Regions from separate parts of the Kitasatospora setae KM-6054 genome, predicted to be linked through region 1. Evidence: riboswitches for the same ligand, from Rfam matches in the RefSeq annotation. Region 1 holds a riboswitch; the other holds the start of a gene.
What was found. Region 1 has a riboswitch for S-adenosylmethionine ahead of thrC (threonine synthase). Riboswitches for the same ligand answer to the same signal wherever they lie in the genome.
Positions count from the first base shown of each region.

Region 1 (6,989 bases):
CGGCACGGACTGGTCGTCGAACCCGGCCGGATGGTCCTCGAACTGCGGCCGCCCGGCGTCGACAAGGGCGTCGCCCTCCGCGGGTTCCTGGCCGAACGGGACGCCGGTCCGGTGCTCTTCGCCGGCGACGACCTCGGCGACCTCGCCGCCTACGCGGAGGTCGACGCCCGCCGCGCCGCCGGCCACCCCGGCCTGCTGGTCTGCAGCGGGCCGGTCACCGGCGAACCGCCGGTCGCCGAACTCGCCGACCGGGCCGACCTGGTGGTGGCCGGGCCGGCCGGCGTCGTCGACCTGCTGGACGGGCTGGCGGAACTGCTCACCCGCTAGCGAGCGCCGCGCCGGGCGGCCTCCACCGTCGGGGAGCGGCGCCCGGCGCGTGCCATCGGCGTGGCGTCGGGGTGCCGGGCGGAAGCCCTCGTGCTGGGCGCGCCCGGGTTTCTCGGCCGGTGGCGGGCGAGGAGCGGGCCCCTCCCGGCTGGTGGCGGGCGAGGAACGGGCCCCTCCTGTCCTGGCCGGTGGCGGGCAAGGAGCGGGCCCCTCCTGGCCGGTGGCGGGCAAGGAGGGCGGGTGCCGAGGCCCACACCTCCCGCCCCTCGGGGCTGGGGCCTCGCGATGGGGTCGGGCCGGCCGCCGGTGTGGCGGGTTTCCCCGCCGGGGGCGGTCGGCCGGGCAGGGTCAGAGGGCGTCGAGCTGGTCGAGGAACCACTGCTGGGGCGGGAGGGCGGTGGCCGCGGCGGCGAGGCGCTTGGTGCGGTCGGCGCGTTCGGCCGGGGGCATGGCGAGCGCCTCGGCGAGGGCGTCGGCGGTGGCGATCACGTCGTACGGGTTGACGGTGATCGCGTCGTCGGCGAGTTCGGCGTGGGCGCCGGCCTCGCGGGACAGCACGAGGGCGCAGCCCCGGTCGGAGACGACGGGGACCTCCTTGGCGACCAGGTTCATGCCGTCGCGGATCGGGTTGACCAGGGCGACGTCGGCGAGCCGGTACGCGGCGAGCGAGCGCGGGAAGTCGTCGTCGACGTGCAGGATGAGCGGCTGCCAGTCGCCGGTGCCGAACTCGGCGTTGATCTCCTCGGCGAGCCGCCGCACCTCGGCGGTGTAGTCGCGGTACTCGGCGAGGTCGGTGCGCGAGGGGTAGGCGAAGGCGATGTGGACGACGTTGCCGACCCACTCGGGGCGGGTGCGCAGCAGGTGCCGGTAGGCGAGCAGGCCGCGGACGATGTTCTTGCTGAGCTCGGTGCGGTCGACCCGGACGATGGTGCGGCGGTCGCCGACGGCCGCGCGCAGGGTGGCGAGCCGCTCGTCGACGTCGGGGCGGTGGGCGCGTTCGCGCAGGAAGTCGGCGTCCGCGCCGAGGCCGTGCACGCCGAGCCGGGTGGTGCGGCCGCCGTGGGTGACGGTGAGCGCGGCGCGGTCGACCTCGGCGCCGAGGACGGCCTCGCAGCAGTCGGCGAAGGCGAGCGCCCAGCGGCGGGTCAGGAAGGCGGCCCGGTCGGCGCCGAGGATGCCCTCCAGGACGGCGGCGGCGACGTCGTCGGGCAGCAGCCGGTAGTAGTCCGGCGGGGCCCAGGGGGTGTGCGAGAAGTGGCCGATCCGCAGGTCCGGGCGGAGCGCGCGGAGCAGCGCGGGGGCCAGCGACAGGTGGTAGTCCTGGATCAGCACGGCCGCGCCGGGGGCGGCCTCGGCGGCCAGCGCCTCGGCGAAGGCGGCGTTGTACGCCCGGTAGGCGGCCCACTCGGTGCGGAAGGCGGCGTCGAAGGCCGGCTGCACGGGCGTCTGGTACAGCAGGTGGTGGACGAACCACAGGGTGGAGTTGGCGACGCCGTTGTAGGCGCGGGCGAAGGTCTCCGGATCGATGTCCAGCATCCGGACGGCCTGTCCGCCGACGTCGTGCCCGGCCAGGTCGAGCCGGCCGTCGGGGGCCTGCCGGGCGGCGGTGCGGTCGGCGTCGGAGAGCGCGGCGCAGACCCACACCGCGTTCGGGTCGTCGATCGCGGACAGCCCGGAGACCAGGCCGCCGCCGCCTCTGCGGAGGGTCAGTGAGCCGTCGTCCTCCGTGCGGAAGGACACCGGGCCGCGGTTGGAGGCCACCAGGATCGGGGCGGCTCCGGACTGCTGGGGGTGTTCGGACACGTGATCGGCCATACAGCCAACCTTGCCGTGCGATCAGCCGACCAAACCACTCGGCGCGGCCGGGGGCGGGTGAACACCGGGGGCGGCCGCTCAGCGGTCGCGGTACTCGGGGACGGTGGCCATCGGGGGCCGTTCGGTGGCCGGGACGGGGTGGGTGCGGGGGGTGAAGCCGTCGGCGGTGCGGGTGTACTGGGTGAGCAGCGGGCGGACCAGGTCCGGGTCGGCCTTGAGCCGGTGGGCGCGGTCCAGCCGCTCCAGGGCGGTGCGGTAGATGGTGGCGGCCATCCGGCCGAGGGCCTGGCCGTCCTGGTGGCGGTGGTGCCGGACGCCGACGTCGACCTGGGCCAGCGCGTCCAGGCCGGCCAGTTCGAGGGCGTCGACCAGCAGGCCGAGCTCGACGCCGTAGCCGGTCGGGAAGGGCAGCCGCTCCAGCAGGGCGCGGCGGGCCGCGTACTCGCCGCCGAGCGGCTGGACGAAGCCGGCCAGCTGCGGCCAGTGCAGGTTGAGCAGCGGGCGGGCGACGAGCTCGGTGACCCGGCCGCCGCCGGCCGGGACGACGGCGCCGTCGGCCTCGAAGGGGCGGTCGTACATGGCCTTGACCAGGTGCAGGGCCGGGTCGGTGAGCAGCGGGCCGACGATGCCGGAGACGAAGGCCGGGTCGAACTCGCGCAGGTCGGCGTCGACGAAGCAGACGATCGCGCCGCTGGTGGCGAGCAGCGAGCGCCACAGCACCTCGCCCTTGCCGGGGGCGGCGGGCAGCCGGGGCAGGAGCGCGTCGCGGTGCACCACCCGGGCGCCGGCGGCGGCCGCGACGGCCGCGGTGGCGTCCCGCGAGCCGGAGTCGACCACCACCAGCTCGTCCACCAGCGGGACGCGTTCGACCAGCTCGGTGCGGATCGCGGCGACGATCTCGCCGACGGTGGACTCCTCGTCCAGCGCGGGCAGCACCACGCTGACCGTGCCGGCCGGGCCGGCCGCCCGCTTGGCGGCGAGCAGCAGGTCGAGCGGGCGGTCGGCGGCCGTCCACGAGCGGCGGCGCAGCCAGTCGGCCACCTCCGGCAGTACCCCGGGCTCTGGCTGCTCCGGCAAGTCTCGCTCCCTGTCTCGGTTCGTCTCGGTTGTCGGACGAGGGGGGTGGGTCTGCCCCGCCTTCGGATACAGTCTTCTTATTGCGACCGAGCCTTCGCACGCGGGGGTCGGTCGCAGCGTACGACCACAACTTCACAGAGCTCATCCAGAGGGACTGAGGGAACGGCCCGTTGAAGTCCCGGCAACCCTCCCGCACGGCCAGCAGGCCCGGCGGGACAGGTGCCAATTCCGTCCCGGACGCGACCGCGCTCCGGGGAAGATGAGGAGAAAGGGCCTCGCCACCATGGCTGTTGACACCGCCGCATCCACCACCGTCGACCTCGGTCCCGCGACCGCGCTGTCCTGTCGCGAGTGCGGTACCCGCTTCCCGCTCGGTCCGAGCTTCGCCTGTCTGGAGTGTTTCGGCCCGCTGGAGATCGCCTACGACTACGCGGGCTACGACGCCGAGGAGCTGCGCAAGCGGATCGAGGCCGGCCCGGCGTCGATCTGGCGCTACGCCCCGCTGCTGCCCGTCCCCGCCGACGTGGCCGGCAAGCCGAACCTGAACCCGGGCTGGACCCCGCTGGTCAAGGCCGACAACCTGGGCCGCGAGCTGGGCTTCACCGGCCAGCTGTACGTCAAGGACGACTCGGGCAACCCGACCCACTCCTTCAAGGACCGGGTGGTGGCCTGCGCGATCGAGGCCGCCCGCGCCTTCGACTTCACCACGCTCTCCTGCTCCTCCACCGGCAACCTGGCCGGCGCGGTGGGCGCCGCGGCCGCCCGGGCCGGCTTCAAGTCCTGCGTGTTCATCCCGCACGACCTGGAGCAGGGCAAGGTCGTGATGGCCGGCGTGTACGGCGGCGAGCTGGTCGGCATCGACGGCAACTACGACGACGTGAACCGCTTCTGCTCCGAGCTGATCGGCGACCCGGCCGGCGAGGGCTGGGGCTTCGTGAACGTCAACCTGCGCCCGTACTACGGCGAGGGCTCGAAGACCCTGGCGTTCGAGATCTGCGAGCAGCTCGGCTGGCGGCTGCCCGACCAGATCGTCATCCCGATCGCCTCCGGCTCCCAGCTCACCAAGATCGACAAGGGCCTGCAGGAGCTGATCAAGCTCGGCCTGGTCGAGGACAAGCCGTACAAGATCTTCGGCGCCCAGGCCGAGGGCTGCTCCCCGGTCTCCGCCGCCTTCAAGGCCGGCCGCGACGTGATCAAGCCGGTCAAGCCGGACACCATCGCCAAGTCGCTGGCGATCGGCAACCCGGCCGACGGCCCGTACGTGCTGGACATCGCCCGCCGCACCGGCGGCGCCGTCGAGGACGTCACCGACGCCGAGGTGGTCGAGGCGATCAAGCTGCTCGCCCGCACCGAGGGCGTCTTCGCCGAGACCGCGGGCGGCGTGACCGTCGGCGTGCTGAAGAAGCTGGTCGAGACGGGCCAGCTGGACCCGTCCAAGGAGACCGTCGCGATCAACACCGGCGACGGCCTGAAGACCCTCGACGCGGTCGCCGACGCCGGCATGACCGCCGTGATCCGCCCGACGCTGGAGTCCTTCCGCGCCGCCGGCCTCGCCACCGCCTGACCCCCCCCCACGCCCCAGCCCGAGGAGCAGCCCATGAGCGCCACCGTCCGCATCCCGACCATCCTGCGCACCTACACCGGCGGTGCCGCCGAGGTGACCGCCGAGGGCGCCACCCTGTCCGCCGTGATCGCCGACCTGGAGGCGAACCACGCCGGCATCGCGGCCCGCCTGCTGGACGACACCGGCAAGCTGCGCCGCTTCGTCAACGTGTACGTGAACGACGACGACGTGCGCTTCGCCGAGGGCCTGGAGACCGAGATCAAGGACGGCGCCTCGGTGTCGATCATTCCGGCGGTGGCCGGCGGCTGCTGACCGCCCCGCGTCGCCGTCGCCGCCGCCCGGTCCGGAATTCGATTTCCGGACCGGGCGGCGGTTTCGTGCGTACCGGGGCCATTCCGGCGCCCGGGCTGCCCGCCATTCGGGCGCCGCGGTTGCCGCCGCGTTTACCTGCGGTTTTTCGCCGGGCAGCCCGCCGGAATTCCTCCGGAGCGGAAGGAGTAGAGTGCCGGACGAGGCCGTTCCCCGCTTCCGCCCGGTTCAATCATCGTTTTCCGCCGCATGCCCCGCCGGTGCGGGCCCCGCTCGCCCCGAGTGCGTTCCGCGCCCGTTCCACGCCGGTTCCGCGTCGGGCCCGTGTCGGTTCCGCCCGCCGGGCGGTCGGCGGGCGGTCGGCGGTCCGTTCTGTCAGGCCGCCGTCAGAATTGTTCCGGCGTTTTGCGGCAGAGCGTCCGTTATGCCCCATGGCAATTGTCGATGAATGTTCCTTTCGCCCCGTCATATCCCCTGCCAGGTCCGGGCATTCCCCGGAAATTGGGCCTGTTGCAGAGGGCGCATATCCGGATACATTCAGCCGCGACAGAGGCTGCGCCGTACGGGGGGGAGTCCCCAGGCCGGCCTTCCAGACCTCCGGGTCCGCGTCCCGCGGATCTCTGAAGGGCCAGCACAGCACAAGGGGAGTTTGCAATGGCTCAGGGCACCGTCAAGTGGTTCAACGCCGAGAAGGGCTACGGCTTCATCGCGGTCGACGGTGGAGCGGACGTGTTCGTCCACTACAGCGCGATCCAGATGGACGGATACCGCACCCTGGAAGAGGGTCAGCGGGTCGAGTTCGAGATCTCGCAGGGTCAGAAGGGCCCGCAGGCCGACATGGTCCGGGCCGCCGGCGCCTGACGGCCCGGTAGACCGCACGCACCGAACCGCGGGCCCGTCCCGACGCCACGGCGTCCGGGGCGGGCCCGTCGGCCTGCCCGGGCCCGCGCGGCGGCCCGGGAGCGGCCCGCGCGGCGGTCCGGGAGCGGCCCGGTGCCGGCTCGCTGTCGGCCCGGGAGCGGCCCGCGGCCGGTGCGTCCGGGCGGCCCGGCGGGGCCCAATGGGCTTGCACTCGACACCCGAGAGTGCTAATCATTGGCGTTAGCACTCACCGTGTGAGAGTGACAAACGGACCGGGCCGGTGAGGCCCCGGAAGCGGTAGGGGAAGGGACCCCCGCTCTCCTGGGCCGTCCGTCGCGGGCACCCCTTGGTCCGAGCAGTCGACCGTGTCCCGGAGGACCACTTCTGATGGCCAAGATCATCGCCTTTGACGAGGAAGCCCGCCGCGGCCTTGAGCGTGGCATGAACCAGCTTGCCGACGCCGTGAAGGTCACGCTCGGCCCCAAGGGTCGCAACGTCGTCCTGGAGAAGAAGTGGGGCGCCCCCACGATCACCAACGACGGTGTCTCCATCGCCAAGGAGATCGAGCTCGAGGACCCGTACGAGAAGATCGGCGCCGAGCTGGTCAAGGAGGTCGCCAAGAAGACCGACGACGTCGCGGGTGACGGCACCACCACCGCCACCGTGCTCGCCCAGGCGCTCGTCCGCGAGGGTCTGCGCAACGTCGCCGCCGGCGCCAACCCGATGGCCCTCAAGCGCGGCATCGAGAAGGCCGTCGCGGCCGTCTCCGACCAGCTGCTGGCCCAGGCCAAGGACGTGGAGACCAAGGAGCAGATCGCCTCCACCGCCTCCATCTCGGCCGCCGACACCCAGATCGGCGAGCTCATCGCCGAGGCGATGGACAAGGTCGGCAAGGAAGGCGTCATCACCGTCGAGGAGAGCAACACCTTCGGCCTGGAGCTCGAGCTCACCGAGGGCATGCGCTTCGACAAGGGCTACATCTCCGCCTACTTCGCCACCGACCTGGAGCGCATGGAGGCGAGCTTCGAGGACCCGT
Region 1 covers NC_016109.1:4,869,671-4,876,659, forward strand. Annotated here, with positions in the region: gene otsB (trehalose-phosphatase) at 1-327, shown strand, start outside; gene KSE_RS21725 (alpha,alpha-trehalose-phosphate synthase (UDP-forming)) at 676-2,142, opposite strand; gene KSE_RS21730 (glucosyl-3-phosphoglycerate synthase) at 2,221-3,219, opposite strand; SAM riboswitch class I at 3,358-3,485, shown strand; gene thrC (threonine synthase) at 3,503-4,783, shown strand; gene KSE_RS21740 (MoaD/ThiS family protein) at 4,817-5,095, shown strand; gene KSE_RS21745 (cold-shock protein) at 5,747-5,953, shown strand; gene groL (chaperonin GroEL) at 6,341-6,989, shown strand, end outside.

Region 2 (6,989 bases), 2.4 Mb from region 1:
GGGGGTCTCCCTCGGAGTGTCCGGTGCGTGAGGTATGCCCGCCTCGCGGGCCGCCCGTTTTCTGACGGTTGTTCGGACCGGGTGACCCCGCTGGGCCGCCGGGGTGAGTCCAGGGCGCGGCGGCTTGAGCGAGATCGCGTCGGGGCCTCCGCAGGACGGGTGCGCGGGGGTAGCATCCGTCCAAGGACGTGGCCCGGGTCACACTGGGCCGTTCGGTCGGGGCCGCCCCGCGTGGGCACACATATAAGAGGACGAGCACCAGGAAGCAGGGGCCATGGCGCAGCACTCCGACGAGACGCTCACCGTTCTCGTCTACAGCGACGACCGCAACACCCGCGAGCAGGTGACCCTGGCCCTCGGCCGGCGCCCCGCCGCGGACGTCCCCGCCGTCGAGTACCTGGAGTGCGCCACCGCGCCCGCGGTGCTGCGCGCCCTGGAGAAGGGCGGCGTCGACCTCTGCGTGCTGGACGGCGAGGCGGCCCCGGTCGGCGGGCTCGGCCTGACCCGGCAGCTCAAGGACGAGATCTACGGCTGCCCGCCGGTGCTGGTCGTGATCGGCCGCCCGCAGGACTCCTGGCTCGCCGCCTGGAGCCGGGCCGACGCCGCGATCTCGCACCCCGTCGACCCGGTCGCGCTGGCCCAGGCGGCGACCACGCTGCTGCGGGCCCGACTGGCCGGGCGGGCCCCCGCGGGGCGCTGAGTCCCGGCCGGCGTCTCACCGGCGCGTCTCACCTGGAGAGAAGGGGACGGCAACTCCCGGCGGCCGTCCCCGCGCGCTCGATAGGCTGACGCCCGAACCCCGGCGATACGCCTGGGGCGGGACGAGAGTGGGAGTCAGCCATGGTGAACGCGCAGCCTGCGAACGGCGGTAGCGGCCCCGCGCAGGTGGTCCGCACCTGGCCCGACCTGTTGAGCTCGCTGCTGCGGGGGGAGGACCTGGACCAGGCCGACACCGCCTGGGCGATGGACCGGATCATGAGCGGCGAGGCCAGCCCCGTGCAGGTGGCCGGCTTCCTGATCGCGATGCGCGGCAAGGGCGAGACGGTCGAGGAGATCGCCGGCCTGGTCGAGTCGATGTACGCGCACGCCCTGCCGCTGGAGATCCCCGGCCCGGCGGTGGACATCGTCGGCACCGGCGGCGACCGCGCCAAGACCGTCAACATCTCCACCATGTCCGCGGTGGTCGCGGCCGCGGCCGGCGCCAAGGTCGTCAAGCACGGCAACCGGGCCTCCTCCTCCGCCTCCGGCTCCTCGGACGTGCTCGGGCGGCTCGGCATCAACCTGGAGCTCTCCGCCGAGCGGGTCGCCGCGGTGGCCGAGGAGGTCGGCCTGACCTTCTGCTTCGCCGCCAAGTTCCACCCGTCGATGCGGCACACCGCCCAGGCGCGCGCCGAGTTGGCCGTCCCGACGGTCTTCAACATCCTCGGCCCGCTGACCAACCCGGCGAAGGTCACCTCGCACGCGGTCGGCTGCTTCGACACCCGGCTGGCCGGGCTGATCGCCGGCGTGCTGGCCCGGCGCGGTGCGCAGGGCCTGGTCTTCCGGGGTGACGACGGCCTCGACGAGCTGACCATCACCACCACCTCGCACGTCTGGGTGATCCGCGGCGGCGAGGTGACGGAGGCCGTGTTCGACCCGCGCGAGGTCGGGATCGAGCTGGTCGGCATCGAGGCGCTCCGGGGCGCCGACCCCGAGTACAACGCGGAGGTCGCGCGCCGGGTGCTGAACGGCGAGCGCGGGCCGGTGCGGGACGCCGTCCTGCTCAACAGCGCGGCCGCGGTGGTCGCCCTGGAGCTGGGCGACGCGCCGCTCACCGAGCAGATCGCGGCGGCGATGGCGCGGACCGCGGCGGCGATCGACTCGGGCGCGGCGGGGGAGCTGCTGAAGCGCTGGGCCGAGGCCACCCAGGCGTCGGCCTGACGGTCGGGGGCGGCGGGCCCGGCCCGCCGCCCCGGGCCCCGGCCGGTATTCCGGAAGTCTCGGGATGCGGACGGGTGTTGAGATCCGGGGGATCTCGTGTACTGTCTTCCACAGGTCATGAGCGACAGCGACAAGCCCCAGCTTGCTGTCCGGCAACCCTCCGTCCGTGGCGGGGTGCCCTGGGTGAGGACCAGGCCGTGCGGCGACCAGTCCGCGCGGCAAGCGCGGACTTCCGGTGGGTGCACTTCCGGGGTCCTGACCCCTGGAGGAGTGCACCCATGTCTGTTGCCACCGAGATCTGTGAGCCGCTGGCGGTCCTGGGCGGGGACGTCGAGGTTCCGCTGGCCTCCGGCGAGAAGGTCGGGTACGCGGCGCTGGACTACGCGGCGAGCGCCCCGGCGCTGAAGCGGGTCTGGGACGACGTCGCGGCGTACGCGCCGTACTACGGCTCGGTGCACCGCGGGGCCGGCTACCTCTCGCAGCTGTCGACCGACCTGTTCGAGCAGAGCCGGCGGACCGTCGCCGACTTCCTCGACCTGCGCGAGGGCGACCAGGTGGTGTTCACCCGGGCGACCACCGACTCGCTGAACCTGCTGGCGGGCGCCGTCCCGGCCGGGACCGAGGTGTTCGCCTTCGAGACCGAGCACCACGCCTCGCTGCTGCCGTGGCGCCGCGAGGGCCTGACCGTCAGCTACCTGCGGGCGCCGCGCTCGCACGACGAGGCGGTGGCGGCGCTGGAGGAGGCGCTGCTGGGCGCGTCCGAGGGCCCGAAGCTGTTCTGCGTGACCGGGGCGTCGAACGTCACCGGCGAGCTGTGGCCGGTCAAGCGGCTGACCGAGGTCGCCCACCGGCACGGCGCCCGGGTGGTGCTGGACGCGGCCCAGCTGGCGCCGCACCACCGGGTCTCGGTGCGGGAGCTGGACGTCGACTGGGTGGCGTTCTCCGGCCACAAGCTGTACGCCCCGTTCGGCGCCGGCGTGCTGGCGGGCCGCTCCGACTGGCTGGACGCGGCCGAGCCGTACCTGGCCGGCGGCGGCGCGAGCCGGACGGTCGCCCGGGAGCTGGACGGCTCGGTGGCCGTCGAGTGGCACACCGGCCCGGCGCGGCACGAGGCCGGCTCGCCGAACGTGATCGGCGCGTACGCGATCGCCTCGGCCTGCCGGGCGCTGGACGAGGCCGGCTTCGAGGAGCTGGAGGCCCGGGAGCGGGCGCTGGTGGCGAAGCTGACCGAGGGCCTGGCCGCCGTCCCCGAGGTGCGGGTGCTCAACCTGTTCGGCGAGGGCTCGGACCGGGTCGGCGTGGTGTCGTTCGTGGTGCGCGGCTGGAACAGCTCGCACTTCTCGGCCGCGCTGTCCGCCGAGTACGGCATCGGCGTCCGGGACGGGCTGTTCTGCGCGCACCCGCTGGTGCGCACCCTGCTGGGCGGCGAGGAGGCCGCACCGAGCGAGTGCGGGGCGCCGGAGTCCTCGCTGCCCGGCGAGCGCAGCCTGAACGCGATCCGGGTCAGCTTCGGCGCCGGTACCCCCGTCGAGCACGTGGACCGGTTCCTGACCGCCGTCCGCGAGCTGGTCAGCGACGGCGCGAAGTGGAGCTACCGCAACGAGGGCGGCCGCTGCGTCGTCGACACCCAGGGCCAGCAGCGCTGAGCGGTGCTCAGCCGTCCAGGCCGAGCGAGAACGCGGCCTCCAGGTCGTGCTGGGAGTAGGTGCGGAAGGCGATGTGGGTCTCGGTGTTCGTGACGCCCGGGACCTTGTTGAGCCGGCCGGGGATGACCTCGGCGAGCTCCTCGTGGCCCCGGACCCGGACCATCGCGACCAGGTCGTAGGTGCCGGTGACCGAGTAGACCTCGCTGACGCCCTCGATGGCGGCGATCGCCTCGGCGATCTCGGGGATCCGGTCGACGTCGGTGCTGATGAGGACGATCGCGGTGATCACTGGGCAACTCCCGTTCGAGAAGGTCCGCCCAGGGTAGCGCCCGCCGGACGGGCGGCCCAGGCGAGCAGCCAGCCCGCCGCGAAGCCGATCACGTGCACCAGGTAGGCCACCCCGTCACCGCCGGAGGTCACCGACCAGAACTGCAGGGCGAACCACAGGCCGAGCACCAGCCAGGCCGGGAAGCGCAGCGGGAGGAACAGCAGCAGCGGCACCAGGGTGGTCACCCGGGCCCGCGGGTACAGCCGGAGGAACGCGCCCAGCACGCCGGAGATCGCGCCGGACGCGCCGACCAGCGCCCGCACCGCGTCGGGGGTGCCGGTCTCGGCCAGCGCGTAGCCGTAGGTGGCCAGGCAGCCGACCGCCAGGTACCCGGCCAGGAAGCGGAACCGGCCCAGCCGGGCCTCCACCGCCGGGCCGAAGACGAACAGGAACAGCAGGTTGCCGATCAGGTGCAGCCAGCCCGCGTGGACGAACAGCGCGGTCAGCACCGAGAGTTCGGGGATCTTGCCGGGAGTGGCCGGAAGCACGCAGCCGGGCGCCGCCGGGGGGAGCACCGACAGCTGGGCGGCCGTCAGGGGGCGGCCGCCCAGCAACTCGGCCGGCACGGCGCCCCAGCGGTGCTCGTAGCGCTGCTCGGCACAGGCCCGGGCGTCACCGCTGCCGTACGCCGGATTCAGGCCGGCCGGACCGAGCAGCATGACCAGCGCGGCCAGCGCGACCAGCAGGTACGTGGCGACCGGGGCACCGGCGGCCCGCTCGGCCGCCGGCGAGCCGGCCCGGGCGGGGGCGGAGAGCACCATGCCGGTCAGCATTCCTCGGGGGCGCGCCCGCGACACCGGGCGCTGCTCCGGCCGGGTGAGCGTCCGGGCTGTGGACCGGTGATCCGCCCGCCCGCCGGCAGGCAATAGGCTGGAGGCCCGGAACCGGGACCAGCCGAGAGGGACCACTGATGAGCATTGCCGTGCCGACCGCCGAGACCCGTTGGCGCTGCACCCTGTGTGGCAACCTGACCCGCTTCGACGTCACCCGTTCGTCCCGGGTCACCGACTTCCTGCACGTCGACCTCTCCGGCGAGTCCAAGGTCGAGGAGACCCAGGTGCTCTCCGAGACCGTCGAGTCGGTGCGCTGCCGCTGGTGCAACGCCGTCGACCAGGTCGAGCTGGTGGCCCGCCCGGGCGCCGACGAGCCCGCGGAGGGCGACGCCCAGAAGGGCTGACCCGGCACCGACCGCCCCGCGCCCCCGTCCGCCCGGACGGGGGCGCGGGGCGGACTCGTGGGTGGGGTGCTGTCGGAGCGGCACGGTAGACGGGACAATTGGCAGCAGCGGCGGACAGCAACGCCCCGCCCGGCACCCGCCGGGCGGGCACCGCCCGGGAACAGGATCGGAGCCGAGGACAGTGGCGGAGGCAGCGAACGCGCCCGCGGGCACGGACGGGACCGCGCCCGCCCCGGCCCCGGACCTGGCGGTCGGCGAGGCCCGGGCGGGCGCGGACAGCGCCGTGGCCGGCGGCGCGGACGGCGGCGTCGACGAGACCGGGCAGCCGGGCGGCGGCGAGCAGTCGGCCGACACCGGGCAGCCGGCCGGCGGCGCGGAGCCGGCCGGGCGTCCGCTGCCCGAGGGCGTGCGCCGGCGGGTGGTCGGCATCGCCTCGGACGCGCTCGGCGGCATCGCGCCCGGCGAACTGCCCGCCTCGCTCCGCCCGTACGCCAAGTTCACCCCCGCCCGGCGGGCCAAGTACGCGGCGACCGCGCTGGCCGCCGCGCTGGAGTCGGACCCGGCGTTCCGGGTCCGGATAGCCGAGCGCCTGCGGCTCGGCCAGCCCGACCTGGTGCAGGCGCTGGAGTCGGGCACCGTCCCGGCCGCCGCCGACCCGATGGACGTGGCGGCCGCCGCCTACCTGGTCCGGCCGTCCGGCTGGGCCCGGCTGGTCGAGGAGGCCGGCGAGGAGGCCGAGCGGGCCGACGCCGAGGGCGCCGCCGCCGAGGCCGCCCGGCTGGCCGAGCGGCTCCAGGAGGAGCTGGCCGAGGCCAGGACGGCCGCCCGGGCCGAGCTGGACCGGCAGCGGGCCGAGGCCGAGGGCGTCCGCAAGGAGGCGGAGTCGCTGCGCAAGAAGGTCCGCTCGCTGGAGGCCGACACCCGCCGGGCGCAGGCCGAGAGCCGCCGGCTGGCCGCCGAGCTGGAGGCCGCCCGGGCCGCGGCCGGGGCCGAGCGCAGCGCCGCCGAGGGCGAGGCCCGGCGGCTGCGGCACCGGGTCGCCGAGCTGGAGGCCGCGGTGGAGAGCGGGCGGCGCACCGTCCGGGAGGGCCGCAGCGTCGAGGACATGCGGCTGCGCCTGCTGCTGGACACCGTGCTGCAGTCCGCCCAGGGCCTGCAGCGCGAGCTGGCGCTGCCGGTCACCGCGCTGCGCCCGGCCGACCTGGTGGAGGCGGTCGAGCCCGGCTCGGCCTCGCCGCACGACGTGGCCCGGCGCGGTCTGGCCGAGGACGACCCGGCGCTGCTGGACCAGCTGCTGGCGATCCCGCAGGTCCACCTGGTGGTGGACGGCTACAACGTGACCAAGACCGGCTATCCCCAACTGCCGCTGGAGCAGCAGCGGATGCGGCTGCTGGGCGGCCTGGCGATGCTGGCCCAGCGCACCCAGGCCGAGGTGACCTGCGTCTTCGACGGCCAGGACCTGGACGTGCCGGTGATCATGGCGCCGCCGCGCGGGGTCCGGGTGCGGTTCAGCCGCACCGGGGAGACCGCGGACGAGCTGATCCGCCGACTGGTGCGGGCCGAGCCGCAGGGCCGTCCGGTGGTGGTGGTCTCCGCGGACAAGGAGGTCGCGGACGGGGTGCGCAAGGCCGGGGCGCGGCCGGTGGCCTCGGTGCTGCTGCTGAACCGGCTCTCCCGCAGCTGAGGGGCGGTCAGGGGGCCCGGAGGCGGCCGGAGTGTGACGGCCTTGTGAAAGGGGGCGGGGCGGTGGGACCGGAAGCCCCCCGGGAGTGGACGCGGAGGCAGGGACTTCACTAGGGTCTGGCGTCAAACCTATATTCCGGACCATCACTCGTTGGGGTGAGTCCAGCAGGAAGAAGGAGCTCCCCCTTGGCCTCCCACCGGCGTCCCAAGCAGCCGAGCCGTGCGCGGATCTCCG
Region 2 covers NC_016109.1:2,421,240-2,428,228, reverse strand. Annotated here, with positions in the region: gene KSE_RS10740 (response regulator) at 275-700, shown strand; gene trpD (anthranilate phosphoribosyltransferase) at 841-1,920, shown strand; SAM riboswitch class IV at 2,034-2,151, shown strand; gene KSE_RS10730 (aminotransferase class V-fold PLP-dependent enzyme) at 2,199-3,566, shown strand; gene KSE_RS10725 (Lrp/AsnC ligand binding domain-containing protein) at 3,574-3,855, opposite strand; gene KSE_RS10720 (rhomboid family intramembrane serine protease) at 3,852-4,655, opposite strand; gene KSE_RS10715 (hypothetical protein) at 4,805-5,071, shown strand; gene KSE_RS10710 (NYN domain-containing protein) at 5,355-6,755, shown strand; gene KSE_RS10705 (C40 family peptidase) at 6,941-6,989, shown strand, end outside.
Region 2: another riboswitch for S-adenosylmethionine. It lies ahead of KSE_RS10730 (aminotransferase class V-fold PLP-dependent enzyme); the one in region 1 lies ahead of thrC (threonine synthase).